Regions from separate parts of the Pseudoalteromonas sp. RWi3 genome, predicted to be linked through region 2. Evidence: riboswitches for the same ligand, from Rfam matches in the RefSeq annotation. Region 2 holds a riboswitch; the other holds the start of a gene.
What was found. A riboswitch is a leader RNA that binds a small molecule or an ion and turns the genes downstream of it on or off. The one in region 2 is predicted to bind cobalamin.
Positions count from the first base shown of each region.

Region 1: linked by a shared signal. The riboswitch ahead of ACFI4Z_RS06100 (TonB-dependent receptor domain-containing protein) and the one ahead of ACFI4Z_RS06965 (ABC transporter ATP-binding protein) in region 2 are both predicted to bind cobalamin.

Region 1 covers NZ_JBHNYL010000003.1:57,782-72,856, reverse strand. The annotation lists gene ACFI4Z_RS06140 (tRNA nucleotidyltransferase) at 1-1,051, shown strand, start outside; gene ACFI4Z_RS06135 (Lcl C-terminal domain-containing protein) at 1,048-1,557, opposite strand; gene ACFI4Z_RS06130 (Lcl C-terminal domain-containing protein) at 1,554-3,233, opposite strand; gene ACFI4Z_RS06125 (hypothetical protein) at 3,337-3,669, opposite strand; gene ACFI4Z_RS06120 (DUF2982 domain-containing protein) at 3,703-4,410, opposite strand; gene ACFI4Z_RS06115 (efflux RND transporter periplasmic adaptor subunit) at 4,642-5,694, shown strand; gene ACFI4Z_RS06110 (efflux RND transporter permease subunit) at 5,698-8,796, shown strand; gene msrA (peptide-methionine (S)-S-oxide reductase MsrA) at 8,939-9,472, shown strand; gene ACFI4Z_RS06100 (TonB-dependent receptor domain-containing protein) at 9,529-11,382, opposite strand; cobalamin riboswitch at 11,417-11,574, opposite strand; gene ACFI4Z_RS06095 (YajQ family cyclic di-GMP-binding protein) at 11,781-12,263, opposite strand; gene ACFI4Z_RS06090 (VanZ family protein) at 12,416-12,766, shown strand; gene ACFI4Z_RS06085 (ketopantoate reductase family protein) at 12,759-13,661, shown strand; gene thiI (tRNA uracil 4-sulfurtransferase ThiI) at 13,693-15,075, opposite strand, start outside.
Region 2 covers NZ_JBHNYL010000003.1:248,651-263,725, reverse strand. The annotation lists gene cobU (bifunctional adenosylcobinamide kinase/adenosylcobinamide-phosphate guanylyltransferase) at 1-109, opposite strand, end outside; gene ACFI4Z_RS06980 (adenosylcobinamide-GDP ribazoletransferase) at 106-915, opposite strand; gene cobT (nicotinate-nucleotide--dimethylbenzimidazole phosphoribosyltransferase) at 919-1,980, opposite strand; gene ACFI4Z_RS06970 (FecCD family ABC transporter permease) at 1,980-2,990, opposite strand; gene ACFI4Z_RS06965 (ABC transporter ATP-binding protein) at 2,974-3,795, opposite strand; cobalamin riboswitch at 3,888-4,014, opposite strand; gene ACFI4Z_RS06960 (histidine phosphatase family protein) at 4,042-4,659, opposite strand; gene nqrM ((Na+)-NQR maturation NqrM) at 4,732-4,944, opposite strand; gene ACFI4Z_RS06950 (FAD:protein FMN transferase) at 5,026-6,057, opposite strand; gene nqrF (NADH:ubiquinone reductase (Na(+)-transporting) subunit F) at 6,155-7,384, opposite strand; gene nqrE (NADH:ubiquinone reductase (Na(+)-transporting) subunit E) at 7,404-8,012, opposite strand; gene ACFI4Z_RS06935 (NADH:ubiquinone reductase (Na(+)-transporting) subunit D) at 8,023-8,655, opposite strand; gene ACFI4Z_RS06930 (Na(+)-translocating NADH-quinone reductase subunit C) at 8,655-9,404, opposite strand; gene ACFI4Z_RS06925 (NADH:ubiquinone reductase (Na(+)-transporting) subunit B) at 9,397-10,599, opposite strand; gene ACFI4Z_RS06920 (Na(+)-translocating NADH-quinone reductase subunit A) at 10,604-11,947, opposite strand; gene fabV (enoyl-ACP reductase FabV) at 12,329-13,522, opposite strand; gene ACFI4Z_RS06910 (BolA family protein) at 13,623-13,934, opposite strand; gene ACFI4Z_RS06905 (alpha-ketoglutarate-dependent dioxygenase AlkB family protein) at 14,009-14,605, opposite strand; gene ACFI4Z_RS06900 (methyltransferase) at 14,648-15,075, shown strand, end outside.

The DNA of each region.
Region 1 (15,075 bases), 190 kb from region 2:
TGATTATGTTGTGGTAGGTGCAACTCCAGATCAACTTTTACAGCAAGGCTTTGTACAAGTTGGTAAAGATTTTCCTGTTTTTTTACACCCAAAAACCAAAGAAGAATATGCACTCGCTCGTACTGAACGCAAACAAGGTAAAGGGTATACCGGGTTTACTTGTGAGTTTTCAGCAGATGTTACACTTGAAGATGATCTGCGCCGACGCGACCTTACAGTTAATGCCATCGCAAAAGCTGACGATGGCAGCTTAATTGATCCATACAACGGCAAACTAGATTTAGACAACCGCATTCTTCGCCATGTATCCGATGCATTTAGTGAAGACCCACTTAGAATATTACGTGTTGCCCGCTTTGCTGCTCGTTATCATTACCTTGGTTTCACTATTGCTGATGAGACCAAAGCACTATTAAAGAGCATGATTTCTCAAGGTGAACTGAGCACTCTGACACCAGAACGTATTTGGCTTGAATGTGAAAAGTCGCTCAGTGATGGCGCTTTTGCTGAGTTTTTGCAAACGCTTTGCAGCCTTAATGTTCTTCCTTCTATCAGCAACGCATTGGCTTCATCGTGGACCTCTGATAAATACCAGCAAATCAAAGCCCGCTATGAGTATGCAAACAGTCTAAAGGAGACTGAGCCTAGCTTACTATTTTGTCAAGCCACCAGTGATTTATGCCGTGATTCAATAATTACACTAGCGACATCAATTCGGCTGCCAAATGATGTTCGGGATATGGCACTCTACTTGCAGCAACACCTCGCAACCCTTAAAGATGAACAACTTAACAGCAGTGAGTTACTGGCACTTTGTAATCAACTTGACCTATGGCGCCGACCAGAACGATTCAGTGCTTTATTAAAAGCAGCAGAGATAGCCAATTGCGGGCCATTAAAACGGCAACACACTCTAGTAAGTGCTACTGAAGCAGCTAAAAAAATTAGCCCGCAACAGTTTATTGCTCAAGGTATTAAAGGTGCTGATATAAAAACCGCGCTAGAACAAGCGCGATTAGACATGTTTAAACAACATTTAAATCAGGTTTAGTCCTCATATCGCACCAAGCGAAGGTAAACGTTAGAGGTTTTAGCATGTAAACTGTTAAGGCCTCTGTCAAATGTGTATACCCAAGCAAAGCCGGGGTCAATAACGCCCGATGTACTAGTCCAATAGTTTTCACTTTTATTCCCTTTGAAAATAACCTCATTAATACTTGGGGTTACACAACTGTGCTCTAGGATACTTGCTAGCTCTTTATTATTCGGTACTTGCCAATCATCATGATTAGCGGTGCGGTCGTTAACAGATGCTCTAAGCGCCTCTTGCCACGTCGTTTTAATTGCGCTATTTGTACAGCTAGTGGTATCAGCATCATAGCTTTGCCCGTAACTACACGTTTGCCACATTAATCCCGTCACGCTATCGCTCACTGTGCCATTATTGTTAAGTGTAAAACGCGCTGTGGATGTTGTTTCAGGCACCGTGCTGTAACACGTTTGCGCAGCCAAAAAGCTTGGGCTTAAAAGTAGTATGCTTGCAAATAATATTTTCATTGTGATGCCCCCGCTGTTCTAACTAAACGCACAAATGCTGTTTCGCTCTTAGGATAAGCTAAATCATTACCATCGCTCATATCTATTATATAAGCCTGCGATAAACTGGTGCCATCTGCCGCTGTTTGCGAGGTCCAATAAGGTAAAAACGGTTGATTTACAAAGGCGTGCTGAGTAGGTGTATTAACAAAGTAGTCATTATCAATTAATAAAGATTGCCCATGTTGAGAATAATCCAATAAAGTCATTAGCTCGGTATAAGTAGGGACTCGCCAATTGGTTCCACCACAATAATCTGAGTTATTAACTGCATTGACATACACTTGTAAGCCACAATTCGTTGTCGCAGAGCATGTTGTAGTTGCACCTAATTGACTACCACCTTGTACGCCGGTTTCTCCATTTAGATACCACGTATAGTGGTTCTGCCCTTCTCTGAGTGAAGTTGCGTTAGGTAAAGTGCCAGTGTTTGGACTTTTAACTTCCCAAATTAGCCCTGTGACATTATCTCGAACGCAACTAAAGTTACTCGCATTGTCAGGAAGTTCATCGGCAAACTCGTTTAACTTAGTAAAATCAAATGCGGAATCACCAGCGCCTACTTTGTTGATATGCGTATTAACAACACTATCACGACCAACGGCTGCATCTTGGCGAGGAAAGTCTGGGCTGTCGCACGCTATTTGTTGAGTATTGTTGTAGCACGTATTTACCCCAGTATCATTAATCAGACCTAATGGTTTAGACTCAATATTGATTTGTACGACATCAGTGTCTGTTCGACCTTTACTGTCGGTCACAGTTACTTCAAAACTAAACGTATTAACAGATTCGGTTTTTGGTGCGGTAAACGATGTAATACATTGTTCTTTATTTGCCAAAGTAACGCTGCCAACAGTTTGTTCCCAATGACAGGAGAAAGTTTCGGTGACGGTTTCACTTGCAGTTGCGTCGAGCGTGACAAGTTCAACCTCATTTACAGTTTGATCAGCCCCCGCATTAGCAATAACCACTTTATCTGTTCTGTTTAATTTATGATTATATTGAATACTCGCTTCTCCCCCTTCATCATCAATGACGGTTAGCTGCCACACTAAAGTTGTGTTTACATCTAACAGAGGGTGAGAAAAACTGATGGTCTCATTATTGTAGCTATCGACCGCGACAGTTGGACCTGAGATTTGCTGCCAACGGTAACTATTAATAGCACCATTTTCATCGGGATCTGATGACTCAGCACCGCTCAACGTAATAGTGTCTTTATAATCTGAAGGTAATTCTGCGGGCGCAATTTGTGTAACAACCGCCTCGGGTAGTTGGTTATTCGAGACAATATCAATCATAACGTCATCACTGACTAACTGACCGTCTGCTGTTTGGTAGTTAACCCGTAATAGTAGTTGGCTGTCCGTCTTTACATCTGGCGCTGTTAAGGTTTGTTCATCGCCATCAGCAGGTAATCCTTCAACAGCGGGCCCATTAATTCTTTGCCAAGAAAACGTTCCATTTGCAGGTGAGCCTATCGCCGTTAGAGTAAATTCGCTCTTTTCAATAACTTGCTGATCTATCCCTGCGTTGACCGATGCAGCCACATCGGGATTATCATTCCCACCACCTGAGCCACCACAAGCACTGAGCAAGGCAACAACTGGAAGTATAGTGAAAAGAACTCTCATGCAATGTTTCCTCATCTTCATTCATATAGTTATGTAGCGCGATTATTTAAGCTACATTCTTTACTCAGATAATAAGCAACAACAATGCCAGTTATGCAGAAGATTACATATAACTATCTTGATGGATACGTACGAATAGCTTTGTGCCAACTTTACTGTAATCTACTTTGTATTCTCGACCATCCAAGGCTTGTATGAATAGCAGTCGTTTTTCTTCGCCAAATACATCTGCACTACTAATATAAACCATATCAAGGTAACGCTCTTTTGCTTCGCGGCGATTTTTTGGCAGTTCTTCTTTGAATGGTTCTAAACCATTTTGAGTAACTTTAATTTTAGGTTGAGTTTCAGAGTTTACGATCACTAAATCGAGCTTTTTCTCTTTGTGGATAATCGTATTTCTTCCACTTTTAATAAATGATCTATCTTGACTCATCGCATTATCCTACTGACGTCTAATTAGGCGTTCTTAGCCTTTTAACTGAGATTGAATAAAGAGTTTGGGGTTTTGCTGCCAACTGTTTAGGCCATGGCTAAAATCCCAAATACTTCTATCTAATACACTGGCAGGCAACAGCAAGTCATACCCTGTTAATTGCTGCAAATGTCGCATTCGATTTGCGAACATTGCAATTAATCCATTAAATTTGCGACCGTTTAAAGATGTATAATTATTGTCTTCTACCAACCATTCTGATGGGCAATTGCCATTTTTGCAATGTTTTTGAACAACCTGCATAAATAGGTGGCGTTGTTCTATTAATAGTTTACCCGCTAGCCGCGGTGAAATATCCATTAAAAAATCATCCGTATCCCTAAGTTTAATGCCTACAGCATTTAACTCAAGGTATTCAAGTCCATGCTCCGCTTTAGGTATTCCGCTATGGTGTAGGTTTTCTCTATTTAATGACCATGAGCCATACTTATGATGATACGTAAGTAGCTGCTCGGTAATAATTAAGCTGTAAAATGGCTCTTGTGTCTTTAAAAAGCCAATAAACACAGCAACAAGGCTCACACTCACCAAAAATATTTCTATTATACTAATCGTACCTGGACGAAGTAAATTGACCAGCATAATAAACACAAGGCCAAATGAGCCAACTAACAGAATTTCAATTCCATTTTTTGAACCCTCTGAGCGAAGCTTTAAACATAACATTGCGTGTTTAACCATCATAATAAATCATATAAAAAACAAACATAATTATAGCCCAAATTACTAATTTACGAATTTTACGACATCGTTCACAACCAGTTTTCATCTTCATCGTTGTAACTTATCCTTTTCAAAAAAGGGACAGCGAGCGGTTTTACGGCTAACTGACAGATTTCTGAGATACACGGGCAGTCTTTTTACGCCGTTATTTCGTACACTAGTGGTAATTAATCTTTCGGTAAAAATAAGATGTATTTAAAGCAGTCAGGCAAAGCATTATTTCCATTCATTATCACTGTGTTGATCGGGTTGTGTGTGTACCTTTATTTGCCAAGCAGTCAGGGTGAACAATTAGGTTACAAAGCAACAGCAACAAAAGTAACAGCTCATACGGTAACCACTCAAGAAAACCCGATACTTATCGAGGCTATCGGGAGTGCCCGTGCGAATCAAGCAGTTTATATTAACAGCGCGCAAAGCGACTACGTAACTGACATTTACTTTACCGACGGAGATCGCGTTGATAAAGGGCAAAAACTTGCCCAATTACAATCTCAGCAAGAGCAACTCACAGTCAAAGAGCTTGCTATTAATTTACGCGAAGAGGAACGCCAACTTGCAAGGTTAACTGAACTTTCTCGCTCTCAAGCCACCGCTAAATCATTGCTTGAAGAACAGTTGTCTCGCGTTGATGCTACCAAAACACAACTGCAAAATGCAAAAACTAAACTCGCCGAAATGACTATAACTGCACCGTTTTCTGGTGTTTTAGGCAAACGCCTTATTTCAGTAGGTGCCTTTGTAAATAGTAGTACGGTTTTAACCAGTTTAGATGACATCAGTATTATTAAGGTTGATTTTAAAGTCCCAGAAAAATACTTAGCCCAGCTGGGACTTGGTATGAAAGTGATGACACAAAATGATGCTTACCCCGATAAAACATTTTCAGGTCAAGTAACCCACATAAGTTCACGTATAGATTCTGTCACACGCAGCATTGAAGTCACTGCGAGCTTTGTTAATGAATCTGGTTTATTACGCCCAGGTATGCTTTTAAAAACTGCCTTACAATTAAGCACTAATAAAGCACTAATGGTGCCTGAAAAGGCCATTATCCCACAGCAAGATAGACACTACGTATTCCAAATAACCGAAGGTGTTGCTACAAAAGTAGAAGTGCATGTTACCGGCCGACACAACGGCTGGGTAGCGATTGATGAAGGCCTCAATGATGGTCAACAGGTCGTAACAGAAGGAATTATTAAAATTCGTTCTGGTAGCAAAGTCACAGTAAAGGGGTAAACAGTGAAAATTACTGATACCAGCGTCAAACGCCCTGTCTTTGCGATCGTTATTAACTTATTACTACTGACTTTCGGTTTAGTGGCATTTTCAATGCTACCACTGCGCGAATACCCAGATATAGAATCACCTATAGTGAGTGTGAGCACGAGTTACACTGGGGCGTCAGCTGAAATTATCGAAACCAAAATAACCCAAGTACTGGAAAACCGTATCTCAGGTATTGAAGGTATAAAAAGTATTAACTCATCGAGCCGTAATGGCCGCTCTAATATCACTATTGAGTTTAATATTAGCCGCGACATTGATGCTGCATCCAATGATGTAAGAGAACGTGTTGCTCGTGCGCTAGATAGTCTGCCAGAGCAAGTGCGCCCGCCTGAAGTGTCAAAATCAAACAGTGATGAGAGCCCTATCGCTTGGTTCGTCCTTAACAGTACAACCATGGACTCATTACAGCTTTCAGATTATGCACAACGCTATATTGTTGACCGCTTAGCTGTTGTGGATGGTGTATCCAATGTTCGTGTTGGTGGTGAACGTAAATATGCCATGAAAGTGTGGCTAAACCGCCAAGCAATGGCAGCGCGAGGTATTACTTCAAGTGATATAGAAAATACGCTTCGTACTGAAAACGTTGAATTACCAGCCGGTGAGATTGAATCCATCGATCGCGACTTCACCGTTCGCACAGCGCGTAGCTACAAAGACCAGCAAGATTTTAGAAACCTAGTCATCAAGCGAGGCGAAGATGGCTACTTAGTTCGCCTAGGTGAAGTGGCCGATGTACACCTTGAAGCCGCCGATGATGAAAGCCTATTCCGTGGTAATGGCCGAAACATGATTGGTTTAGGTATTGTCAAGCAAGCAAAAGCAAACACCTTAACCGTGGTTGACAACGCACGCGCTGAACTTGAAAAAATAAAGCGTAACCTGCCTGAAGGTACGACGATTGAAGACAGCTATGATTCTTCCATCTTCATCAAAGAGTCAATTGATGAGGTATACCGTACTTTAGCAATTTCAATGGCATTGGTCGTATTAGTTATTTATCTTTTCTTGGGTAATATACGCGCGACGCTTATTCCTGCAATTACGGTCCCCGTAGCGCTAGTGGGTAGTTTTATGTTTTTACTCGCAATGGGTTACTCTATTAACTTGCTCACACTGTTAGCGTTAGTGCTAGCAATCGGACTCGTAGTGGATGATGCGATTGTTATGCTTGAAAACATTCATCGTAGAATTGAGCTAGGAGAACCACCACTTTTAGCTGCTTATCGTGGTGCCCGTGAAGTAGGGTTTGCGATTGTTGCAACAACCTTAGTGCTTATCTCTGTTTTTGTTCCTTTAGTGTTTATGGATGGCCGTATTGGTGCATTATTCACTGAGTTTGCTATGGCCGTAAGTGCAGCTGTATTCTTTTCCAGTATTACTGCATTAACGCTCTCCCCTGCATTATGTTCAAAAGTTCTCAAATCATCCGAAAAAGAGAGTAAATTCAGCCAAAAAATGGATCTCCTTTTTGGCAAAATAGAACATGCCTACAGTAATTCACTGAGATCAAATATGGCAAGAAAGTGGAGCTTAATAATAACCATGGTATTGGCTGGTTTAGCAAGCTTTATGCTGTATCAACAAGTGCCATCAGAGCTCACGCCGAAAGAAGACCGAGGCACCTTTTTTATTATGATGAGTGGCCCTGAAGGCGCTAGTTATGAAAATAACGCCGCCAATATGGCGAAGATAGAGGATCGCCTCTTACCATACTCTGAGTCAGGCGAACTAAGCCGCGTACTTGTGCGAGTTCCGGGCTGGGGTGGCAATGGTGGTGTTGCAATTATTGGCATGGCTGACTGGGATGAGCGCAAGCGTTCAACTTGGGAGGTGATGGGTGAAATAAGTGGCAAGATGAGAGAAGTCACTGACGTACGCGCTTTTGCTATAATGCGCCGCGGCATTGGCGGTGGTGGCTCATCTCGCCCTATTGAGTTTGTATTACAGGGCAATGACTACGCACAGATAGCTGATTGGCGCGACAGAATCATTGAACGAGCAGAGAAGAACCCAGGCTTAGTTCGTATTGACCATGATTATAAAGAAACCTTCCCGCAGTTTTTGATCAACATCGATAAAAATAAGGCTGCGGATCTCGGTGTATCCGTTTCTGATATTGGCCGTACGCTTGAAACCATGCTTGGTCAACGTCGAGCGACGACCTTTATTGACCGAGGTGAGGAGTACGATGTCATTCTAAAAGGAACCAAAGCTGACTTTACCGACCCTACTGATATTTCAAATATCTATTTGAAATCGCGTAGCGGTGAGTTAGTCCCACTAGATAGTATTATTAGCCTAAAAGAAGAAGCGACTGCATCACGATTAAACCGCTACAACCGCATGCGCTCTATTACTTTGAGTGCAAATTTAGCAGATGGTTACACTTTAGAAGAAGCGCTTAATTTCTTAAACAAAGTCGCAGCAGAAGAGAACGACATAGACGGTGCCGTAGATTATAAAGGTGAATCTCAACTGTTTTATGAAGGCGCATCTGCCATGACGTATGTATTCATTTTGGCATTAACAGTGACCTTTTTGGTGCTTGCAGCACAATTTGAGAGCTTTGTTCACCCATTTGTCATTATGCTAACGGTCCCTCTTGGTTTGGTAGGGGCGCTGTTTGGACTATGGTATACAGGTTTAACCCTTAATATTTATAGCCAAATTGGTATTGTCATGCTGATTGGTCTCAGTGCTAAAAATGGTATTTTGATTGTCGAATTCACCAACCAATTGCGAGATAAAGGCGTTGAGTTCAGTGAGGCTATTGTTCAAGCGGCAACACAGCGCTTACGCCCTATCATCATGACTTCATTAACCACGGTTATGAGTTCAGTGCCGTTAGTGTTAGCCAGTGGCCCTGGCGCTGAAAGTAGAATGGTAATAGGTGTTGTGGTATTTACAGGGGTCATTGTTGCGACCTTACTGACTCTGTTTATTGTGCCTGCGGCTTACTCTGCGCTTGCACGTAATACTCAGTCACCAGAGTTTTTACAACAAAAACTTAATCAACAAGAAGCTGAAAAGCCGCTTAAAGAAATGTAAGTCACATATAGCGTTGCAGCACTATGCTGCAACGCTTCTGTCCTTTCCTTGCTCTATCTAATCCATGAAATAAAGCCCTGCTATCACCGTTCTTCTGTTAGGCTAAAACATGTTAGCGATTTAACGTTTTTGGGAGTAACTAATGAGCAAAAAAATTGAAGTAGCCACGTTTGGTGGAGGCTGTTTTTGGTGTATTGATGCTGCTTTTCGCCGTGTAAAAGGCGTAATAAACGTAAGCTCTGGCTATACTGGTGGCGAAACAGATAACCCTACTTACAAACAGATATGCACTGGACTCTCAGGTCATGCAGAAGTTGTTCAGCTTGAATTTGATGTAAACCAAATAAGCTACAACACGTTACTAGAGATGTTTTTTACTCTGCATGATGCTACCCAACTAAACCGTCAAGGTAACGATGTTGGCACCCAGTATCGCAGCGTAATTTATTATCATGATGAGCAGCAACACGTACAAGTAACTGCAATGATCAATGAATTGCAGAAACAGATCAGTGAACCAATTGTTACCGAAGTAAGCGCAGCGAGTCATTTTTACTCGGCAGAACAATACCACCAAGATTACTACAACGAAAATCCAAACCAAGGATATTGCAGTATATTGATTGCACCTAAACTTAAAAAGTTTGAGCAACTTTATGCTGATAAATTAAAGTAAATAAAGCTCGCCAAGTAGGTGGCGAGCTTTAAACTCAGTGCTAATTTTCCTTACTATTAGAACTGGTATTGGGCTCCAACAAACACACGACGCTCTGCGGTGTTGTAGTAATAAATTTCGTCATTTATATAATCGCCATCAACATCTTTACCATATGCATCAACCGCGCTGTAGCTTCTATCAAATAGATTCTCTACACGCAGCGACACAGTTAAGTTATCCGTTGCTTGATAATGACCCACTAGATTCCACAGCGTATAAGAGGGTAATTGAGTTAATTTACCACGGCGATCACCACGGTATTGCATTTCAAGGCCAGCATCAAATGCACCCCACGCTTTATTAAGCGACCAATTTATACTTTGCTTAGAAACATAAGTCAGCGATTCACCCGTTTGTGTATCATCAGCAGATAAGTAAGTCATATTGAATGCGTGATCAAAGCCAAATACCTGTTGAATAAAGCTAAATTCAACCCCTTCATGGCGTGCTTGATTAATATTGGTAGGTACCCACTTACCAGCTGCATTAGGTGCCCAAGCAATTTTATTCTCAATGTCACTTCTAAAAATTGCCACATCTAAGCTAATGTCTTTCACGTTTAGTGATAAACCAAGCTCTTGGTTATCAGAAGTCTCAGGGGTTAGGGCTGGATTGCCTGAACCTGGGTAGTAAAGATCGTTAAACGAAGGTGATTTAAAACCTGTGCTTTGGCTCACTCTAAACGTTGCTATATCGTTTAGATGGTAACCCACAGCGGCTGTGTAAGTTGTTTCATTACCAAACTGCTGATCATCATCTTGACGGAGCGTTAAATTAGCAAGCACCTGCTCATCATCGTAATAAGCACCAGCAAAAGCTGCAAACACTTCACGGCTGTCTTTTAAATAACTGCCTGAACTTGTGTTTATTTGGTCTTTATACCAGTTTAAACCACCACTCAAAGTCAAAACTTGATTTAAAAAATATTGACCATTGTAATCAATTTGCTCACGCTCAGTTTCAAACTTATCAACAACCGTATCGCCGGTATAACTCACTCTTGAATCATCAGAGCTGTCGTTTGAAGTGGCAATATCGATCGAGTGGCTGTTGTTTTCAAACGTTTTTTTCCAGCCTAATGATGTTTGATAATTCTCAAATTCACCTTGCTCAACGGTACTGTCAGCGGGACTATAAGCACTGTCATAGCTAGCCTCCCCTTGAGCATACTGCCCCTGGGCTAAAAATGTACCTAAATACTCATCTTGATATGCGATATTAAAGCCAATGTTTTTATTTTCAAAACCATCTTCATCAGGCGCCAACCCTTGCAATACGTCAAAGCCATCGGTTTTTTCATAACCGGCATTTAAAGCAATATCAACATCGCTAACCTGCCCACTGGTTGCAAGCTGTAACTGTTTATAAGAATCGGAACCTACAGTAAGGTCGATCGTCGTGTTTTGTGCTTTTCGGGTGATAATGTTTATTACCCCCGCTAGCGCATCAGATCCATAAACAGCTGCACGTGAACCTTTTATTATCTCGACTCTTTCAATGCTATTAAGTGGAATATTATTAATACTCTTATAGCCAAGCGTAGCAGAACCTGTGCGAACCCCATCAATTAAAATAAGTGTATGGCGTGAGCTTGCGCCGCGTAAAGACAACCCTGCATTTTGACCAAAGCCGCCATTTGCATTGATTTGAAAACCGGCTTCTTTAGATAACAAGCTTGGTAGGTCACGTACATAGCTTGATTCAATGTCAGCACGGTCAATCACCGTGACACTGGCAAGTACATCATTAATGTTTTGTTCAAACTTATTAGCAGAAACCGTAATATGTTCAATAGGTTGTTGTTCAGCAGACACTGAAAATGATAACGCAGCTGCGATAGCTACGCCTAGAGTAGATTTAGTTAGCATGATATCCCCAAGCCTGTGCCCACCGCACACGCAAATAGTAAATTACTCCAAGGCCGGTCTCCGGACTCAGCGTGTGCTTAGCACTTGCATTACCGTTGCGGGGGCAGTGTTGGGATTATAGTCTTCATGGCTACGCACCAACTTCCCGATTATCTCACTAAAAATTTCAATACCTTGAAACCTATACCTTAGTATTTAGTAAGCACCTTGAAAATAGGTCGCTATTGTGATGATTTTACGGATAAATGTCAATGGACGGCTATACTTCTAAATATTCGAGCTACGAGTAAGCATAAGTACAAAAATACAAAAGCCAAACAACAAAAAGTCATTTGGCTTCAATAATATTTAAAAATAAACAGTGTAGCTGGATAAACTCAGTGCTCGCTGCTAAGTTTTTAATCTCTAAAGTTTTTAAACTGGAATGGTTGACCTAAATCAGCACTACGAACAACTTGCATAGCTTCTTGCAAATCATCACGCTTTTTGCCTGTTACACGTACTTCTTCACCTTGGATAGCGGCTTGTACTTTTACTTTTGAGTCTTTAATTGCTTTAACCACTTTTTTAGCTACGTCTTTTTCAATACCTTGCTTAAGCGCGACATTACGAAACACGTTTTTACCTGCACGCGAAATATCTTGCAACTCAAGGCTTGATACATCCATTCCACGTTTTGAAATTTTGTTCGCTAAAATATCAAATAACTGTAGAACTTGTGAATCAGCTTCTGCTTTTAATTTGATGGTTTTGTCGTTAAGTTCAATTGATGCGTCAACGCCTCTAAAGTCAAAGCGGGTATCAAGTTCACGTTTTGCATTATCAACCGCATTTTGTGCTTCGTTCATTTCTACTTCAGATACAATATCAAAAGAAGGCATTCGTCTCTCCTAACAAGATTTAAAAAATTAATATGCTTGGGATTATAACGCCAAAATTATAAATCTTTACATATTTCTGCATATCGTTCAGGTGCGATGCAAAATTAGTTTGATATACTGTGGCTCTATTTATAGCCAATTTAGGATTTTTTGTGACTCGGCGTGTTTATCAAGTACTCTTTTTAGTCAGCATAGTGGCCTTTACTTTTTTATTTGCCAAAGAAATAAAAGGCGCTGCAAGCTTATTTCCGCATGTTGATAAAGTAGCTCACTTTGGAATCTTTTTTGCCCTTGCTGTCGTAATGGACAAAGCATTTAAACTACCTTTATGGGTGCAAATATTTTTGCTTGCCGGATATGGTGCTGCCATTGAAGTAATGCAAGGTATGCTCCCTTACCGCCAAGCCTCTGTGGCCGATTTTATTGCTGACTTTGCTGGGGCCGCCAGTTATTTTGTTATCAAGTTAGCATTTCATATTGGAAAAAAGCCGAGCCATGAGTAATGTTGTTATTGTGGGTGATGGCGCTATAGGGCTGTTATATAGTTATTTTTTAAGTACTTCAAACCATGTAACTTTAATCACCCGTAGCGAAAAGTCAGGCAAGCAATATTATTATCAAGGCAGCAGTGGCAAATATTTAATCAATATTAAAACTCTCAATAATCAGCACTTAGCCTGCTTAACCAATATTGACATTGTTATTATTGCGGTTAAAGCGTACCAAGTTGAGATTGCTTTAAGTCAATTATCCCCTTACCTAAATGATGCATGTAAAGTGGTTTTATCTCATAATGGGATGACTGATTTAGCGCCTATTATGAACAACACATTAAATAACCAACCTATTTATTTTTTAACAACACGATTAGCGGGCTTCAAGGCAAACTCAACAACGGTGATACATACTGGAAACGGCGAGAGTATTTTAGGGGCCTATAATAGCCCTGCCGATCAACAATATTGCGAATTGGTATCAACTCTTTGCGCAATTCCTGACCTTAGCTACAGCAAGCAGATTGACACTATTCGCTGGCAGAAATTATTAATAAATATAGCGATTAATCCACTAAGTGGATTTTATAATGTGAAAAATGGAGAGCTTAACTCACCTAAATACAACAGTGATATTTTCAACTTACTCAGCGAAGCTTGCTTAGTAGCCAATAAACTTGGCATTGCTGTAACACTACCTTACTCATTAGAAAGCGCTTATAAGGTAATGAGTGCGACTGCAAATAACTTTTCATCCATGCATCAGGATATTATGCATAATCGCCCTACTGAAATTGATGCTATGTGCGGCTATATTTGCCAACAAGCTGAGTTGTTCGGTATAAAAACACCATACAATCAATATTACTTGGATGTAATCAGGCATAAAAAAAGCGCGAATTAATTCGCGCTTTCACAATAAGTTGCTGTACTCGTTATGGGCGATAGACTTTTACATTAGCAAAGCCGTTTTCATGCATTATAAGGGCTTGTAATTGACTCATTACCCCTTTTGCACAATACAAGTAGTAGTCTTTATCTTGCGGTAAATCCCCAAACTTAGTTGCTAAGCGGAAAAAGGGTAAATGCACAACCTCAGTACCGTCAATCTCTAACGGATTTGCATCTTCTTCTTCTGGTGAACGAATATCTAAAACAACAGCTCCTGCGGGAAGCTCGGATACTGATTCAGCCTCTTTAAGTTCTTGCTTGGCTTCTACATCGATATCACGAATATCCATCACACGTGCATTGCTAACAACGGTATCAAGCACATCAAAATCGAACTTTTGTTCTTCTGCTTCAATGACTTGTACTTTTGCTTTAACAGTCGGCTTTTTAGAAATTACACCACAATACTCTGGCATAGTTTCAGCCATTTCTGCTGTGCCGATTTTACGTGCAATATTGATAATTTCTTGTTTATCGTGCTGAATGAGCGGGCGCAAAATTAGCGTTTCTGTTACACGATCAATCACGCTTAAGTTAGCCAAGGTTTGACTTGAAACTTGACCAATACTTTCACCGGTGACTAGTGCTTGAACACCCATTTTCTCGGCTATTTTGCTACCAGCACGCATCATCATTCGCTTAAGCACTACACCCATTTGGCTGTTTTCAACGTTTTCAAGAATTTCAGCAACCACAGGCTCAAAGTCTACACTAACAAACTTTACCTTGTGTGTAGAGCTAAACTGCTTCCAAATGTAGTAGCTGGCTTGCTTTACGCCAATCTCGTGGGCGGCACCACCTAAGTTGAAGAATAAGAAGTGAGTGCGCGCACCTTTACGGATCATTTGGTAACTAGCAACACCCGAATCAAAACCACCTGACATAAGTGATAGCACATCCTCTTGCGTAGGTAATGGGAAGCCTGCCATACCAAAGTGAGTTTGCGTAACAATGTAGGCTTTATCATCTTTAATTTCGATGCGGATAGTCACTTCAGGGCGACTAAGTTGTACGCGAGCACCTTCAACATGCTGGTTTAGCCCGCCTCCGACATAGCGTTCAACATCTGTAGAGGTGAATTCATGTTTACCTTGGCGTTTACAACGCACGCAAAATGATTTGCCTGCAATGGTGTGGCCAATTAAGTCATACGCAATTTCGTAAATATCATGAAGGTTATCGTACTGGGTTTCTGTTACTTCAATAAACTGAACGATGCCTGGAATTCGTTGCAAACCGTCGATAAAGTCAAGGCGCATCTGCGCACTATCACTTTTTGTGACAACCGAAATATTATCCCAGTTATTTTTAACCTGCACTTTCTCGTCTAGCTTTCGTAGCACGATTTTAATGTTATTTTCTAACAC
Region 2 (15,075 bases):
CGGTAGCGATGTATATTACGGGTTTTTCAGTGCTTGCTGCTAATTGCTCAGCAAAGCGACTTTTACCACTGCGGGCACCACCGAGAATTAAGGTATGCTTAGCGTTCATTGAGCGCTACTCGTCATTATACTAATGAGGGATATATAAATACTCACCTCACTAAGTTGCTGCGCTGCCCCTAAGCAATCACCGGTATAACCGCCTAGTTGGCGTTTAAACCAATGCATAACCATCAAACGTACGAATACTAAAGTCAGGGTTATAATTACTAATGCCTGCCACGTGACAAGCTGGAAAATCAACGTAGCGGCAAATAAAAGTGCTGCCGTTAATAGTAAAGTGACTAAGCTGGTTTTAGATAAGTGCATAGCCAATGGTTTTACTTTTGCGCTGGCATCTTCGCTGACATAATCCATGCTAAAAATGATACTGGTCGCAACAACACGGCTTAAGCATTGCCCTGCAATGATAGCAAATAACAACACACCACTGTGTTCACTTAATATCACTAAACTTTGATATTTCAGCATCAATATAATAATAAGTGCCGCCGCGCCGTATGAACCTAAACGGCTGTCTTTCATAATATTAAGCTTTTGCGATACCTGCCAACCACCACCAAAACCATCCCATACATCAGCCCAGCCATCTTCATGAAATGCGCTTGTGATGAGTAAGCTAAGTGCCATTACTAACAGCACACATATTGATACAGGTAATATAAATTGCAGGCAGTAAAACAACAAAGCATGTACTAAACCAAGCCCTAAACCTACTAACGCAAAGTAGCGGCTGGCTTGATTTAAGTGCTGAGATGTTACCTCAAAACGAAGCTTTACCGGGATGCGGGTTAAAAAGCTAACCGCTAATTGGAGCAATTGCCATTGCGTGATACGTGCTTGTGCTTGGATCATCACTCACACCACATCATCTACAGCCGCGTCGGCGAAACTTGCCATTTTATTATAAAAACCCAGTGCACTTTGTAACAAGGGTAAGCTTAATGCGGCGCCAGTACCTTCGCCTAAACGCAAATCGAGTTGCTGCAAAGGCCTAATTTTTAAATGGGCCAACATTTTGCTATGACCTTGCTCGTTTGAGCTATGCGTAAATATTAAATAGGCTTTTACATTGGGGTTAATTGCAATCGCAACTAAAGCTGCAGCGGTACAAATAAAGCCATCAACCAGCACTGCCATTTGTTGCTCTGCGCCACTGAGCATAGCCCCGACAATATGCACTATTTCAAAGCCACCAACAGCTGCAAGTAATGTGATTGGATCATCTAGCTGAGTTTTGTGTAACAGCAGTGCTTGCTCCACAACCTTTACTTTGCGTGCAATCACCTCATCGCTTACGCCGGTACCTTTACCCACGCATTCGCTGGCAGGGAGTTTTAGCATCGCCGCCATAATCGCGGCTGCACTAGTGGTATTACCTATGCCCATCTCACCTAAGGCTAGAGTATTACAGCCATTCTTGCTCAGCTCTAATACTAGTTGTTTTGCATTACTAAACCCTTGCTGTACCTGATCGATACTCATAGCCATGTGTTGATTCAGCGGCTCGGTTATATCCCCTAAACGGCAATCACGAATACCCGCATTAGGTAGTTTAGTTAAAGTACCGCAATCAACCACTTCTAGCTGCCAGCCTAGCTGATTGCAAAACACATTAATTGCCGCGCCACCCGCAGCAAAATTAGCGACCATTTGTGCAGTAACTTCACTAGGGGCAATTGACACTCCTTGCGCTGCAACACCATGGTCGCCGGCAAACACAATTAATGTGGGCTGATTTATCGCTGGTTGAAAATCTAAAAACGCACTTTGTGTAGTAATACCTTGGCTAAAAATACTCACCAATTGCAGTGCAAGTGGTTCAAGTAAACCCAGTGCCCCTAGCGGTTTAGTTTTTTGATTTATTTTATCGCTGATCAGCGTATCAAATTGCGTGTTGAGTGCTTTAATAGAATGCATTATTGATACACCTTTTTACGAAAGCATAGTAAAGATAAAAAGAACACACTGCCGATAGCTGAGGTGATCACCCCGATTGGTAGCTCTTGGTTGCTCATCACAATACGCGAGAGCACATCTACCCAGACCATAAATGTACCGCCAACGAGTGCAGTCATCGCAAGGCCTGTTAAGGTTCCTTGAGATACAAAAAATCGCACTATGTGTGGGATCATTAAGCCTACAAATCCAATTCCACCGCATAATGCGACTAGCACTGCAGTGATCAATGAACTTAACAGCAACATTAATAAGCGAAAGCGCTGCACAGGAATACCCAAGGTCGCGGCGCTTTCATCACCCAACAACATGGCATTGAGTTGACGCCTAAAACTCATTAATAAAACCATACAGCTGATGATGACTAAAGCTGGCAACCAAAGAGCTTGCCATTGCGCTCCTGCAAAGCTACCTAAGGTCCAAAATAAAATTGCGGTGATAGCTTGTGGATCGCTAAAATAAAGCAGCAGACTAGTGAACGCACTAAATAAAAATGACAATGCAACCCCTGCTAATAACATGGTTTCAACCTGAGCTGAGCCTCTACGCCCTGCAACAAATATCAATAAGCACATGGTCAACATGCTACCCACAAAGGCAGCTAGCGACATTGAAAATCCAGCACTGATACCAGTGAAGGTAATAAAACACACCACCCCAAATGAAGCCCCAGATGAAATACCAAATAAATAAGGATCAGCTAATGGATTACGAGTCACAGTTTGCAAAATAAGCCCTGCAATTGCGAGTCCTGAGCCAGCCAGGAAAGCTAATAAAGTACGCGGAAAACGTAACTGCCAAATGATCCGCTCCATGAACGAGTCACTTCCTTGGCCAAACCACTGACCAATTACACTGTGGTACACATCAATAAACTTACTGGGGGCAGCACCAAAGCTCAACGCTGCAAAAATACTCAGTACGCTTAATACAATGGTGAATAGTAATGCTAGGTTATTTTTCAGTGGCATGCTGCGCTCCTGATTGATAACCATAGAAATACGTTATATGCGGAATGGATTGCGCTTTACTTTGCGGATGCGCAGTAACTTGCGCGCAGACACCAAATACATCGCTCAGCATGCTCTCTGTTATGACCTGCTCCGGTGTGCCAGAAGCCACTATTTCGCCGTGATCTATAACTAATAGTTCATCACACAAGCTGGCCGCCAAATTTAAATCATGAAACGACGCCAACACGGTTACCCCGAGTGATTTAGCTAATTCCATTAATTGAATTTGATATTTTACATCAAGGTGGCTGGTAGGCTCATCCATGATCAAAAGCTGCGGCCTTTGCACTATGGCACGAGCAATTAAAGCTCGCTGTTTTTCACCACCAGAGAGCGAATCAAATGTTTGGTTAGTGTGCTCAGTTAATCCTACTTGTTTTATCGCTTGGTGAATTAGCTGCTTATCACTTTGTGTAGTACCACTAAAAAGGCGTTTATGCGGGGTTAACCCTAGACTCACTACATCATACAAAGATAGGTTAAATTGTGAGGGGGTTTCTTGTAAAACCACGGCAACTTGCTTTGCAAAATTATCCGCACTTAATTGCCAAATATCATGCGAGCCAAGGAGCACTTGACCAGTGGTTGGTTTGTTAAACCGATACAGACAGCGCAATAAACTCGACTTACCCGCACCATTAGGCCCAAGTAATCCTATAAATTTACCTTGTTCAATGCTGATATTTATATTTTTTAAAATGGGTATATTAGCAACAGCCCAAGATAGTTTATTGACTGTAAGAAGTGGTATTGGTGTCTGCAATGTTAATCTCTGCTAGCACGCGCAAAACCCAATACAATAGACACACGCAAAATGCATGTGAAAAAAGTGAGTTTACCCGCTCAATGAATAAAATAAGTTATACGTATTTAGTATCTGACTTATCACGGTTGTGACTTACAGTTGCGGGAACAGTTGAGGACTTACACCTCATTCCTAAATACCCCCCTATTATGGGCGGGTGAGTTTATATTTCAATTAATATCTTTCTAGATGGCTAAAATCATACTAAAAAACAATTTTAGGCCAAGCTTCACCTTGTTCATCAATGAAAACATCAACACAAATAAGACCAGCATAAGGGATTGAAAACACATTTTGGCTAATAAGAGATTCACGCGGGAGCTGACAAACAAATGCTAATATTTGTTTCATAACGCCAGCGTGGGTTATTACCAAATGTGCACCTGCATTTTGTGTCGTTATTGTCGCTAACAATTGCTGCCACCACGTTTCAACTCGGTTATAAAACACGCTCATTGGCTCGCCATTAGGTGGGGTAACTTGCCAAGGATTTTGCCAAAAGTCTCCAATTGTCGGTGAGCTGGCTTGCTGCCAAAGTGCTTCATAGCTTTGCCCATCCCAATCACCAAAATCATACTCTGCAATTGTAATGTCTATATTGAGTGGGAGTTGGCGAGTATTTGCTAACTGTTGAGCAAATAGTTTACAACGCTTCAAGGGAGAGCTTGTTACAGTGGTGATATCGCAAAGCCCAACAACTGCATCTTCTAACTGCTGAACACCCTTTTTGCTCAACTCAAAGTCGCTACGCCCCGCTAATACATTTTGCTGCTCAAGCTCGCCGTGACGTAAAAAATATACTTTAGCTGAAAAAGGCTGCATGGATTATCACTTTAAAAAGGACAAAAAAAGCGCCTGTTTTAAAAAGGCGCTTTTTATAAAATAATTCTGAGCTTATAAAATTTGGTTTTCTTTCCAAACTTGCTCTTTTGCCATGCGCTTTTTACGCTTATCACATGGGTCATCACAATCGCAGGCTTTATCAATACCTACTGAGCCTAGACCACCACAGCTACTAGCCATAGATTTTTTCTGCATTATCATGCCAATTGCCATTGCTGCGACAATTAATATAAGTAAACCAAAAGTAAGAAGAAAAAGTGACATTGCTTAGCCCCTGTTGTTCAGCAATAAAATAACGCTCAATCAATATTGAGCTGTGTGTATTATAAACCGCTTTGCGCTTGGCTACAAATAGGGTTTAAAAGCAGGGCTCGAATAAGTCACTAAACCATCCTTCGATTTAGCAATAAGATAGACCGCTAAATCATTTTTTTCTGCATACGCTTGGGCTTTATCCATGCCCATAATAGTCAATGCAGTAGCAAGCCCATCAGCTGTCATCGCTGAGGGGTGCAATACAGTAACCGATACCAAATCATGTCGGGTTGGCATACCTGTGACAGGGTCAATTAAGTGGCTGTAAGTCACACCATCCATTTCATAAAAAATGCGATAATCACCCGATGTAGCCATACCATTATTACCTGGCGCTAAAATACGGTGTACCTTTCGCGTACCCGGCTCGGCGTCAGGTTGCTCAATAGCGATACGCCACTCTTTAGCATTCGGCTTTTTACCAGAAATACGCAGCTCACCACCTATTTCAACCATGTAATCAGTTATGCCGTGGCTTTCAAGTAGCTCTGCTACTTTATCAATACCATATCCTTTTGCTGTCGCAGAAAACGAGAGCTCTAAGCCGTCAATCGTTTTTGCTAACCCCTGCTCAGTCAGTTTTAATTTATCAACACCTATTTTAGCTATCATGTTAGCTAATTCTTCGTCCGTTGGGCGTTTAGTTGGCTTTTTATCAGGACCAAATCCCCATAAATCAATTAATGGCCCCATGGTGACATCTAATGTTTTTGTCGACTCACCTAAACGAATAGACTCTGCGACAACCGCTCTAAAATCAGCGCTAATCGGCATGACTTGGCCTGCAGGTATGCGATTAAAGTTATTTATCTCTGAATCTTTAATATAGGTCGACATGGATTGATTCACGCCTTTTAGCAATTTTTCGACCTCTGGGAGTAAATTAAGCGAGTCCAACTTTTCTTGTTTTGCATATGCTTTGATGTGATAAGTCGTCCCCATGGTTCTGCCCTCAAGGTAGAGCTCTTTAGGCTCATCACTTTGACCACAACCTGATATGAATAGAGTGAGAAAAATAAACAAAAAGGCAACGAGTGCCTGCGGGTGAAATACTTTATTCATGGCAGCCTACTTAAAATTTGAAATAAAAAAAGCCTCGTAACAAACATTGTTACGAGGCTTATATTCTAACCAAAACTAACGTGTTTTGGTATCAGTGTTAGCCACCGAAATCATCTAGTAAGATATTTTCGTCTTCAACACCTAAGTCTTTCAACATAGTGATAACCGCAGCGTTCATCATTGGAGGACCACACATGTAGAACTCACAATCTTCTGGCGCTTCGTGATCTTTAAGATAGTTCTCAAATAACACGTTATGGATAAAGCCTGTATAGCCTTCCCAGTTATCTTCAGGTTGTGGATCTGAAAGTGCAGTGTGCCATACGAAGTTATCGTTTTCAGACGCTAAGCCGTCAAAGTCTTCTACGTAGAACATCTCACGCTTAGAACGTGCACCATACCAGAAACTCATCTTACGCTTGGAGTTTAAACGCTTAAGTTGGTCAAAGATATGTGAACGCATTGGCGCCATACCAGCACCACCACCAACAAATACCATTTCAGCGTCAGTTTCTTTCGCGAAGAACTCACCGAATGGACCTGAGATAGTTACTTTATCACCTTCTTTAAGTGACCAAATGTACGATGACATTTTACCACAAGGTAAGCTTAAATCTCTTGGCGGCGGCGTAGCAATACGCACGTTAAGCATGATGATGCCTTCTTCTTCTGGATAGTTAGCCATTGAGTAAGCACGAATAGTTTCTTCGTCTACTTTTGACTCCAGCTTGAAGAAACCAAAATGGTTCCAGTCGCCACGATACTCTTCTGGTACATCGAAATCAGCGTATTTAACGTGATGCGCAGGGGCTTCAATTTGAATGTAACCACCAGCACGGAACGGTACTGATTCACCATCAGGTATTTGCAGTTTAAGCTCTTTAATGAATGTTGCTTTGTTATCGTTAGAGATAACTTCACAATCCCATTTTTTAACACCGAAAATTGACTCTTCAAGTTCAATTTCCATGTCATTTTTAACATTTACCTGACACGCTAAACGACAGCCTTCACGGGCTTCACCTTTAGAGATATGGTCAAGTTCAGTTGGTAAGATATCACCACCACCTGAATGAATGTGAACACGACACTGACCACAAGAGCCACCGCCACCACATGCAGACGATACGAAAATACCTGAATCAGATAGTGCACCTAATAGTTTACTACCTGCTGATGTTTTAATGGCTTTATCTGGATCGCCATTTACGCCGATGATGATGTCACCGCTTGCAACTAACTTAGATTTAGCACCAATGATAACTAAAACTAGTAGTACAACGATAGCGATGAAAACACCAACGCCTAAGAAAATCTCATTACTCATGATTTATCCTCGCTACCTTTTAAAGTGAAATACCAGAGAATGACATAAAGCCAAGACCCATTAGACCAACAGTGATGAAGGTAATACCTAAACCACGTAAGCCGTCTGGCACGTCTGAATATTTCATTTTCTCACGAATACCAGCAAGTAAAGTAATTGCTAGCGCCCAACCAACACCAGAACCGATACCATACACCACTGATTCAGTGAAGTTATAGTTACGTTCTACCATGAAAGATACCGCACCAAAGATCGCACAGTTAACTGTGATCAACGGCAAGAAAATACCTAACGCGTTATAAAGTGCAGGGAAGAACTTATCTAATGCCATTTCAAGAATTTGTACCAATGCTGCAATAACACCGATAAACGTCAAGAAACGTAAGAAGCTAAGATCCGCTTCTGGGTAACCAAGCCACTCTAGTGCACCGGGTGCAAGAACCGCATGATAAACCAAATTATTAACTGGTACTGAAATACCCAATACCACAATAACTGCCACACCTAGACCGATAGACGTTGTTACTTTCTTTGATACAGCAAGGAAAGTACACATACCTAGGAAGAAGGCCAAAGCTAAGTTTTCAATGAAAACCGCTTTTACGAATAAACTAATATAATGTTCCATTGTCTGCCCCTTATCCTTTCGCTTCTACTTGGTCTTTCTTATAAGTACGAAGTACCCAAATGAATAAACCAATGATGAAGAATGCGCTAGGTGGTAAAATCAATAGACCCATAGGTTGATACCAACCGCCATCCTGCACAAGCGGAATGATGTCAGCGCCAAACAGTGTACCTTTACCAAATAGCTCACGAATAAAGCCAACTGTTAGTAACACGACTGAGTAACCAAGACCATTACCGATGCCATCAAGGAATGACATAACTGGTGGTGATTTCATCGCGTATGCTTCTGCACGACCCATTACGATACAGTTAGTAATGATTAGGCCAACAAATACAGACAACTCTTTTGCCGTAGCGTAAGAGAATGCTTGTAATACTTGGTCAACAACAATTACTAACGATGCAATAATAGTCATTTGCACAATAATACGAACAGATGATGGGATCTGGTTACGAATCAGTGAGATGAATAAGCTTGAAAACGCTGTAACCAAAGTCAATGCGATTGACATGATAAGTGCATTTTTTAAGCTAGATGTCACTGCAAGTGCAGAACAAACACCAAGTACTTGTAGTGCTATTGGGTTGTTTGCGAATACCGGTCCAAATAGAACCGACTTCATTTCTTTAGTATCAGCCATTATTTCAACGCTCCTTCACGTACTTTCGCAAGGAAAGGACCAAAGCCGTTTTCGCCAGTCCAAAAATCAACTGCGTGATCAACACCGTTAGACGTTAAAGTTGCACCTGATAAGCCATCAACTTGATGCTCATTTTTAGCGCCACTTTTAACAACATTGATTGGTAACTCTTTACCGCTCCACATTGCTGTCCATTGTGGGTTTTGAATTTCGCCACCCAAGCCTGGTGTTTCGTTATGCTTGTAAAAGTTAATATCTTTAACCGTTTCGCCATCGCTTTCAAGCGCTAAGAAACCATACATTACACCCCAAAGACCATAGCCTTGGATTGGTAAAATGATAGCATCTGTAGAGCCATCTGCTTTTTTAGAGATGTAAACTGGTGACTCAGTAGTCATACGCTGAATACCTGCGATATCTTTGATACCGTTAGCTTTCAAAGCAATACTGATTTTTTGGTCGAATTTACTTTTCTCAAAATCAAAACTATTTGGGTCTGTAGCAACAAACTCACCCGTGTTCATATCGACTACACGCGCTTCGATTTTAGCGTTAAACGTATCAGAGATATTTTCAACTGCGTCGATACCTGCTGCAGCCAAGATATTTTTTTGAATATCTTGCGTTTTGTTAGCTTGCTGTAAAGGGCGAAGCTGAACTGAAGCAAACGATACGATGATTGCACACACTAAACATAGTGCAACAACAACGGTTAGCGTTTTGCCGATTGATTCGTTATTACTAGACATTACGTGCCAACCTCCGCTTGATATTAGCTTGCACTACAAAGTGATCGAATAATGGAGCAAACAAGTTAGCAAACAAGATTGCTAGCATCATGCCTTCAGGGAAAGCTGGGTTTACTACACGAATCATTACTACCATCACACCAATAAGTGCACCATACGCGAATTTTGCTTTGTCTGTAAATGCCGCAGACACAGGGTCTGTCGCCATGAAGAACATACCAAAGGCAAAACCACCCAACACTAAGTGCCAATGCCAAGGCATTGCAAATACAGGGTTTGTGTTTGAACCAATTGCATTTAATAAGAATGCAGTTGCAACCATACCTAGGAATACACCTAGCACGATGCGCCATGAAGCAATTCGAACGTAAATTAAGAACAAGCCACCGATCATCACTGCAAGGGTAGATGTTTCACCTACTGAACCTTGAATGAAGCCGTAAAAAGCATTCCACCAAAGAGCCATGTTGCTGTAATCAAGAGAACCAACAAACGCTTGACCTAGCATAGTTGCACCAGAGAACGAATCTACTGCTGTCCATACTGTGTCACCTGAAATTTGTGCAGGATATGCGAAGAATAAAAACGCACGACCAGCAAGCGCAGGGTTCAGGAAGTTACGGCCAGTACCACCAAAGATTTCTTTAGCGATTACAACACCGAACGTGATACCCAGCGCAACTTGCCACAATGGGATAGTTGCAGGAAGAATAAGTGCAAACAATACAGAGGTTACGAAGAAACCTTCGTTTACTTCGTGCTTACGCACTGAAGCGAACAACACTTCCCAGAAACCACCCACGGCGAATGTCACTGCGTATATAGGCAAGAAGAAACATGCCCCGTAGAACATTTTAGCGCCCCAGCCTGAGTTAGCGGTTAATTCACCACCAAATAACTGAAACAAACCAACTTGCCAAGAATTTGCTAGTTCAAAACCTTGTGCCAATGCACCGGCGGCCTGATGACCTATATTGAACATACCAAAAAACATCGCTGGGAATGTTGCCATCCACACTAAAATCATCATGCGTTTTAGGTCGATGTTATCGCGTACGTGTGTCGCGCCTTTATTTACGTAACCAGGGGTGTAAAAAATAGTTGCTGCTGCTTCATACAGGGCATACCACTTTTCATGTTTACCACCGGCTTCAAAATGCGGCTCGATATCTTCAAGAAATTTCTTTAAACCCATCTCTCTAGCCCTCTTTCTCGATTGTAGTCAAGCAATCGCGTAGGATTGAACCATACTCGTATTTACCTGGACAAACGAAGGTACATAACGCTAAATCTTCTTCATCAAGCTCAAGTGCACCTAATGTGATTGCACCGTCTAAATCACGAGAAATTAGATCACGTAATAAAGGCGTTGGAAGAATATCTAACGGCATAACACGCTCATAGTTACCCATTGGCACCATGGCACGCTTTGAACCACCTGTAGACGTAGTCATTTTAAATAAACGACTTGGTGTAAGGTGAGACAAGAAAGTGCGTGTTACAGAGAATTTATCACTACCTGGGCGAATCCAACCAAACAGTTCTTTTTCGCGACCTTCAAGTAAAACAGATACTTGAACATGGTAACGACCTAAAAACGCTTGAGGACCGGCAGAAGTAGAACCAGATAGAACAGAACCAGAGATAACACGGTTATCGCCGTCTTCTAATTCACCCGCTACTAAATCGTCCAACGAAGCACCTAGTTGAGTTTTCACTAAACGAGGGTTCTTAACGCGAGGACCCGCTAGAGAAATAACACGGTCTGTGCTGATTTCACCAGTAAGGAATAGGTGACCATACGCAATAACGTCTTGGTAACCAATATGCCAAACTTGTTTGCTAGCAGAAACAGCGTCTAAGTGATGGATATGTGTGCCAACAAGGCCAGCCGGATGTACGCCACCAAACTCATGTACTTCTACTTGAGGAATTGATGAACTAGGTACTTGGCTGCCTGCTTGTTTACAAACAAATACTTTACCATCAGTCAAACGAGATACCACAGCAAGACCCGCTTCAAATGCTTGCGCATTTTCGGCAATAATAACCGCAGGATCTGCAGCTAATGGGTTTGTGTCGATAGCCGTCACAAAAATAGAACTAGGATTTGCATCCACAGCCGCTACTTTGCTGAATGGGCGCACACGAAGTGCCGTCCACTGACCTGACTGGATAAGTACTTCTTTGGCTTTTTCACGGTCGATGCTCGAAAGCTCATCTGCCTTGAAAGAGTCAAAGGTGATTTGCTCACTGCCGTTTATTTCAATAACAACAGATTGCAGCACACGTTTTGCACCACGATTAATTTCTTTTACTGTACCAGCAGCTGGGGCAGTAAATAATACGCCTGGGTTCTTTTTATCTTCAAAAAGTACCTGGCCTTTTTTGACTTGGTCATCCACACGAACATGCATGGTTGGACGCATACCAATAAACTCTTCACCTAGCACAGCTACACGTTTGACGGCAGAGCCATCATGAATAACTTGCTGAGGTGCGCCCTCTATGGGTAAGTCCAGACCTTTTTTTATGTTGATCATACGCACTTGCACTACATTAACGGAAAGAAACTGAAAAATCGTACCAACCACGTCGCCATTTTGATTACCGAGCAAATTCAAGGTATCAAAGAACTGCCTGTTTAGGATACAAAACAAGCAACGCAGTAAAACTCCTCACATATATTGCCCGAATTTTAACATCAATCAGGGGCACTATGCGAGTGGAAATATGAAATTTATACGACAGGAGCAGTAATTTAGCTCAATAGTCACATTTGAATAAAATTCAATATAGACCAAAGTGCAATTGCTCGCGAGTAAGGATAAGAATTAAACAGTAAATAGCTGTAAATAAACCTAACAATAAAATACAGGCATTAAAAAAGTCGCCGCAGCGACTTTTTTAATGAACAAACAAAATTAGTCAATCATGTTCGTAATGTTTGCTATAGACTCTACATCTTGGTCGTAATCAACGCTGTCGATACCAAATCCAAATAAGCGTAAGAACTCATTATGGTAACCAACATAATCTGTTAGTTCATCGATTGTTTCTGTGGTTACGCTGTCCCATACGGCTTGAATACGTGCTTGAACATCATCTTCCAACTCTTTGTAGTTTTGGAATAAATGTCCGCCATCATCAAAGCGTGGTGAATCACCATAGAGATTTTCGGTAAATAAAGCATGGATCTGCTCAATCGTACCTTCATAGGTACCATCTGCTTTCATCACTTTAAATAGTGCTGAAATGTAAAGAGGCATAATCGGAATTGCAGAACTTGCTTGAGTAACAACCGCGTTAAGTGAAGATACATACGCTTCACCGTTTAATGCTTTGGTAGACTCTTTAATAGCCACAGTGGCACGGTCTAAGTCTTCTTTTGCTTTACCAATTGTTGCATGACCGTAAATTGGCCATGTTAGTTCTTTACCGATGTAAGTATAAGCACTGGTCTTAAAGTTATCAGCAAGTACGTCAGCTTCTTTAAGCGCATCAATCCACATTTCCCAATCTTCACCGCCCATTACTTTAATGGTGTTGTCGATATCGTCTTGGCTTGCTGCTTCTACTGTTATTTCATCAATTTCACGCTTTGACGTATTAAGGTTTTTAGTCGTAACTGAATCGCCAATTGGCTTAAGTGTAGAAGAGTACGTTTCACCTGTATTTGGATCTGTACGACGAGGAGATGCCAAGCTGTAGATAACTAAATCGACTTTACCTAAGTCAGCTTTAATTGTATCAATCGCTTTTTGTTTGATTTCGTTTGAGAACGCATCACCATTAATATTTTTAGACCATAAACCTGCTTCATCTGCTGCATTTTGAAATGCTGCCGTGTTATACCAACCTGCTGAACCTGTTTTACGCTCAGTGCCTTCTTTTTCAAAGAAAATACCTAGAGTTTTAGCACCGCCGCCAAACGCAGCTGTAATGCGTGAGGCAAGGCCATAGCCTGTAGACGCACCTATAACTAATACATTTTTAGGTGCATTTTTTAATGCTCCTTGTTGTTTTACATAGTTAATTTGTTCTTGTACATGCTCTGCACAGCCTACTGGGTGGGCGTTTGTACAGATAAATCCGCGAATTTTAGGCTTAATGACCATTGATCATCCTATATCTATCTCAATAAAAATTAGCGCTAGTTTAAAGGCTAATTGTAAAAACACAGGTCTGATCAGTAACGTTAACTGTCAAACCTGACCATTAATCTAATTTAGAGCCACCTAAACAACTTGGCGAGTCAGCAATCTGACCACTTTGCTCACTGAACTCTTCGGGTGTAAATGTGTGAATTGCTAATGCATGAATATGATTTGCTAATTCATCTTTTAATACTTCATTTATTTGACGGTGACGTTGCAACAAACGCTTGCCGCTAAACTCTTCACTAACAACAACCACTTTAAAGTGTGAATCTTCACCACGGCTGTGCATATGGCTTTCATTGACTACATTGAGGTGTTTACAAGCTATTGCATCTGCGATTTTGCTTTGTATTTGTTCTTGCATTGACATAAAGGACCAACCCATAACTAACTAATTTATCAACTATATCAAGTTGCAAAGTGTCTTGGCTAACAAAATTATAGCTAGCGAGTTTGTTTTATGTATCTGAAGGTTAAACTCATACGTGGATGGTGCAGTGTCGTTCTTTTAGTAATTGCATGTTGGTAGTCGCGCTGACTGTTACCATACATAACTAAACAGCTACCACTGTGTAATTTTATTTCACTTACTTTATTACTCGCTTTATTTTTTATTTTTAACGCACGCTCTGCGCCAAGAGAAATACATACTATGGTGGGTTGTGCGCCAAGTTCAATTTCATCATCACTGTGCCACCCCATCGTGTCGTTGCCATCACGATAGTAATTAATCAATAAAGAGTTAAAAGGCTGCTGTAAATGACGCTCTAACCTTTTTCGCATGGCTAATAACACATCTGGCCAGGGCTCTACCGTTAATTTGCTCTGCGAATATCCATATTCAATATTACTATCACTAATAAAGCATTGCAGCCTTGGAATAGGCCCCGTCTTTCCATAAACCGTCGTTACTGGCTGTTGCCATGGTAGGTTTTGCTGTAAATAATAAAATAAATCGAGACTTTTTTGCCCACTGAGGGCACTTCTTTGATAAGAAAAGCCATTTGGTAGCTGTTGGGGGTTGGCGTTTTGCCGTTGCATGTTAGAATTTACCTATCATTTGATTCTGATCACTTAACTATTATGACAACGCAAGCACAGCTCGGCGAAACAACCTTTACTCTAGAACGTTTTCCATTAGATCAAAAAAACCGTAGCCTTCAAGCTTGGGATTCAGCTGACGAATACCTTATTGACTATGTTACTGAACATTATCCTAGTTGTCGCTCTTTACTCATTTTTAATGATAGCTTTGGTGCTTTATCATGTTACTTTTCTAAACAAGGGTTAACAGCTTGTTCAGTTAATGACTCTTACATTAGTCATCAAGCTGCTGCATACAATTTAGCTGAAAACAAAGTCTCGACTCATTCATTTAGTCAGCTCGATAGCTTATCAGCATTGCCTGATGACATTGATTTAGTTATTTTAAAAGTACCGCGCACGCTTGGTTTTCTGCAATACCAACTTTCAGAGTTAAGTGAAGTACTTAAGCCAGGAACGCCTGTCAT